Regions from separate parts of the Massilia sp. FBCC-B171 genome, predicted to be linked through region 1. Evidence: riboswitches for the same ligand, from Rfam matches in the RefSeq annotation. Region 1 holds a riboswitch; the other holds the start of a gene.
The links. A riboswitch is a leader RNA that binds a small molecule or an ion and turns the genes downstream of it on or off. The one in region 1 is predicted to bind thiamine pyrophosphate.

Region 1 (2,392 bases):
TCTCGCACTACCGCTTCGAAGAGACCACGTTTGATGCGGCCTACAAGGCGGCCGTGTATGGCAGCGGCGGCCTGACCCTGTGGGAGCAGACCGTCGGCACGCATGCCTTCCTGATCCGGCTCGAGATGGCCTCGCGCATGAATGCCGAAGGCGACCTGACGATTGCCCTGATTGCCGACGGCAAGGTGCTGCACCGCTTGTCCTATTCCTGGATCGAAGGCCGGATCGTCGGCGTGCCGGCGCCGCTGGTGCCTTTCGTGGCCCGCAACCAGGGCCGCTGGACCGATTCGGGCGATGCCTTCGAGGCCTTCGAGCTGTGCTTCCCGAACAATTCGCCGAGCTTCTTCTGCTTCGCGGCCATGCAGGGCCTGGCGCAGGCGGTCGGCATGGAACAGGTGCTGGCCGTGAAGTGCACTTCGCACATCGCCTACGACCCGGACGAGATCAAGCATTTCGCGAATGCCTATGACGGCTTCTGGAAGATTCTGGGCGGGGTCGAACTGCCCGGCGACGCCTGGCAGGTGAGCCTGCCCTTCTACCTCAAACCGCTAGCCGACATGCCCTCGAAGCACCGCAAGCGCGCCGCCCAGCGCCGCGACAACTGGCGCGCGATCGAAGCGAGCACGCGCGCGACGCTGCAGCGCCACTTGCTGCATGCGCGCTCGAACCACGAGCATGCCGCGCCCTTCCGGGAGACGGTCGAGGTATAAGGGGCGCCCCGGCGCGGGCGGCCGCCGAGGCATTGCCGCCGCCCACCTTCATTGACAGAAGCACCACGGCTATAAAACTCCGTGCTACACTCGCGGCTCGCTAGGGGTCCTGGAACGTGTTTCCGGGTGAGAGATACCCTTCGTACCTGATCTGGATAATGCCAGCGAAGGAAAGCGCGCCAAGCAGTTCACACCTTGTTTGCCCTTCCCCCGCGTTGGCTCCGGCTTTTTTTGAAAAAGCGTCGCGTTACTGCGCCGCTCGATCCGCGAGCACACCAATGAAACCCGTCTTCAAGCTTTCCCTCCTCGCCTGCGCCCTCGCGCAAGCCTTCGCCGTTCACGCCCAAACCGCGCAGTCGCCCACACCAGTCGCTTCGGTGCTGGTCACCGGCAGCAAAGAAGCCGCCGGCGGGCGCGCCAGCATCGGCGGCTTCGCCGACCTGCCCCTGATGGACATTCCGGCCTCGGTCGTGGCCTTCGACCGCAGCCAGATGCAGGACCTGTCGATCCGCTCGGCCACCGATGCCGCGCAGTACGACGCCTCGGTCGGCGACGCCTACAACGCGGTCGGCTATGCCGAGCAGTTCTCGGTGCGCGGCTTCAAACTGAACAACAACTCGGGCTACCGCAAGGACGGCATCGCGATCGCGGCCGACACCCAGATCCCGATGGAAAACAAGGAGCGCTTCGAGCTGCTCAAGGGCGTGGCCGGCTTGCAGGCAGGCCTGGCGGCGCCGGGCGGCGTGCTGAATTTCGTGACCAAACGTCCGCTTGACGCGCCCCTGCGTTCGGCGACCGTCGAAGCGCGCGAGCGCGGCAGCCTGCACGGCGAGTTCGACCTCGGCGGCCGCTTCGAGGATACGCGTTTCGGCTACCGCATCAATGCCGCCGCCGACCGCCTGCGTTCCTACGTGAAGGGCGCCGACGGCAAGCGGCAGTTTGCCTCCGCCGCTTTTGACTGGCAGATCAGCCCCGACGCGCGCCTCGACCTGGACATGGACTTCCAGCACAAGGAGCAGATCACCGCGCCCGGCTACCAGCTTACCCGCGGCGTCGACCTGCCGGCCAACATCTCGCCCAAAACCCTGCTCAACGCCCAGCCCTGGACCCGCCCCGTCGACACCGACAGCGCCAACCTCGGCCTGCGCTTCGCCTACCGCCTGAACACCGAATGGAATGCGACGGTCAGCGCCAACAAGCACTGGTTCAAGCGCGACGACTACACCGCCTTCCCTTACGGCTGCAGCAACGAGGGCGAGGGTTACTATCCGGGCTATTGCGGCAATGGCGACTTCGACGTCTACGACTACCAGAGCGTGGGCGAGCGCAAGACGCCCTTCGGCCTGCAGGCCCAGCTCCAGGGCCGCTTCGCCAGCGGCGCCCTGCGCCACCTGCTGACCTTCGGCGCCAGCTATGCCGAGCGCCACAACAGCTACGGCGACTATGTCTACGACTACGCCGGCTACAGCAACATCTACAATCCGCTGGTCACCGAGCCGGCGCCGGGCAACCCGCGCACGGGGCCGGTCTACGAGCGCTTCCGTGACCGCGAGCGCGCCGTCTACGTGCAGGACATCGTCACCCTCTCGCCGCAACTGGCCCTGCACGCCGGCCTGCGCTTCGTAAAAATCGACAGCGACCAGCAACCCGAATCGGCCCTGCCATGGGTAGCAGACAAAGCC
Region 2 (2,392 bases), 2.6 Mb from region 1:
CGAACCAGGCCGGGATGCGGTGGCCCCACCACAGCTGGCGCGAGATGCACCAGTCCTGGATGTTGCCCAGCCACTGGTTATAGGTCGTGCTCCAGTTCTCGGGCACGAACTTGATCTCGCCATTGGCGACCTTTTCCAGCGCCACTTCGGTGATCGACTTGCCGGGATTGAAGGTGCCTTCCGGCGCCGGTTTCGTCATGGCGACGAACCACTGGTCGGTCAGCATCGGCTCGATGACGACGCCGGTACGGTCGCCGCGCGGCACCATCAGCTTGTGCGGCTTGACTTGCTCGAGCAGGCCGAGCGCCTCTAAGTCGGCGACGATCTGCTTGCGCGCGGCGAAACGGTCCAGGCCCTGGTACTGGGCCGGGCCGTTCTCGTTGATCTTGGCGTCCAGCGTCATGATCGTGATCGGCGCCAGGCCCGCGCGCTGGCCCACGGCGTAGTCGTTGAAGTCGTGCGCCGGCGTGATCTTCACGCAGCCGGTACCGAATTCCTTGTCGACGTAGCTGTCGGCGATGATCGGGATCTCGCGCCCGGTCAGCGGCAGCTTGAGCATCTTGCCGACCAGGTGGATATAGCGCTCATCGGTCGGGTCGACCGCCACGGCCACGTCGCCCAGCATGGTTTCAGGACGGGTGGTGGCCACCGTCAGGCTGCCGGAGCCGTCGGCCATCGGGTACTGGATGTACCACATCGAGCCGTCTTCTTCGACCGAATCGACTTCCAGGTCGGAGACGGCGGTGCCCAGCTTCGGATCCCAGTTCACCAGGCGCTTGCCGCGGTAGATCAGGCCCTGCTCGTACAGGCGCACGAAGACTTCCGACACCGTCTTGGAACGCGTCTCGTCCATCGTGAAGTATTCGCGCTGCCAGTCGGGTGAGGCGCCCAGGCGGCGCATCTGGCCGGTGATCGTGTTGCCCGACTGTTCCTTCCACTCCCAGACCTTCTTGATGAACTCGTCACGGCCGAGGTCGTGGCGCGAAATCTTCTGGGCGTCGAGCTGGCGCTCGACGACGATTTGCGTCGCGATGCCGGCGTGGTCGGTGCCCGGGATCCAGGCGGTATTGAACCCGCGCATGCGGTAGTAACGGGTCAGGCCATCCATCACGGTCTGGTTGAACGCGTGGCCCATGTGCAGCGTGCCCGTCACGTTCGGCGGCGGCAGCTGGATGCTGAACGCCGGCTTGTCGGCGTCCATGGTGGCGGCGAAATACCCGCGCTGTTCCCACTCGGCGCGCCAGTATTGTTCAATGTCGGCGGGCTCGAAAGACTTGGCTAATTCCATGATGTGATGGCGTTTGAATGTACGAAAGGACCATTATAGAGGAGGAGGGCGGGTATGCGGACGTGGGGGGTTGCCAAAACCGCAGCACGGGCTATAATTCGCCCGTTGCCGAAATGGCAGCACACGCTAGGGGTCCTGCGCATCGTTTGATGCGCGGGTGAGAAATACCCTCTGAACCTGATCTGGATAATGCCAGCGAAGGGAAGCTTCGAGATGTTCCACCGGCGGCGCGCATGCGTCGCCGGTCTTCTCCGACTCCTTTGCTGGCTCCTGCCCAAAGGAGCCGCATGAATGCACCACTGAAGTTCGACGCCGCCACCGCCACGGTGGACCTGGCCGCCATCGCACCGTTTCCCAATTCGACCAAGGTCTTCCTCGAAGGCAGCCGCCCCGACATCCGCGTGCCGATGCGCGCCGTCGCGCAGAGCGACACGCCCGACAGTTTCGGCGGCGAGGCCAATCCCCCGGTCTTTGTCTACGACACCTCGGGTCCCTACACCGATCCGGCCGTGCAGGTCGACATCCGGCGCGGCCTGGCGCCGATGCGGGCCAACTGGATCGCCGAGCGCGGCGACACCGAACAGCTGATTGGTCCGAGCTCGCACTTCGGCGCTGCGCGCCTGAATGACGCCAGCCTCGACGCCCTGCGCTTCGAGCTGCAGAGCAAGCCGAGGCGCGCGAAAGAGGGCGCCAACGTCACCCAGATGCACTACGCCCGCCGGGGGATCGTTACGCCCGAGATGGAATTCGTCGCCCTGCGCGAAAACCTGCGCCGCAAGGAGTACCTGGCGCAGCTGGAGGAAAGCGGGCCGATGGGACAGCGCACGGCCGCACTGCTGGGCCGCCAGCATCCTGGCCAGTCCTTCGGCGCCGCCATTCCCGGCGAGATCACGCCGGAATTCGTGCGCGCGGAAGTGGCCCGCGGGCGCGCCATCATCCCGGCCAACATCAACCATCCGGAAAGCGAGCCGATGATCATCGGCCGCAATTTCCTGGTCAAGATCAACGCCAACATCGGCAACTCGGCCGTGACCTCCTCGATCGGCGAGGAGGTGGAAAAGATGACCTGGGCGATCCGCTGGGGCGCCGACAACGTGATGGACC

Region 2: it holds a riboswitch for thiamine pyrophosphate, as region 1 does, so the genes downstream of both, thiC (phosphomethylpyrimidine synthase ThiC) here and NMB41_RS08865 (TonB-dependent siderophore receptor) in region 1, are expected to answer to the same signal.

What each region holds. Positions count from the first base shown of each region.
Region 1 is NZ_CP101443.1:1,953,259-1,955,650, reverse strand. It holds gene NMB41_RS08870 (DUF535 family protein) at 1-710, shown strand, start outside; TPP riboswitch at 803-900, shown strand; gene NMB41_RS08865 (TonB-dependent siderophore receptor) at 989-2,392, shown strand, end outside.
Region 2 is NZ_CP101443.1:4,555,768-4,558,159, reverse strand. It holds gene NMB41_RS20680 (valine--tRNA ligase) at 1-1,288, opposite strand, end outside; TPP riboswitch at 1,407-1,509, shown strand; gene thiC (phosphomethylpyrimidine synthase ThiC) at 1,576-2,392, shown strand, end outside.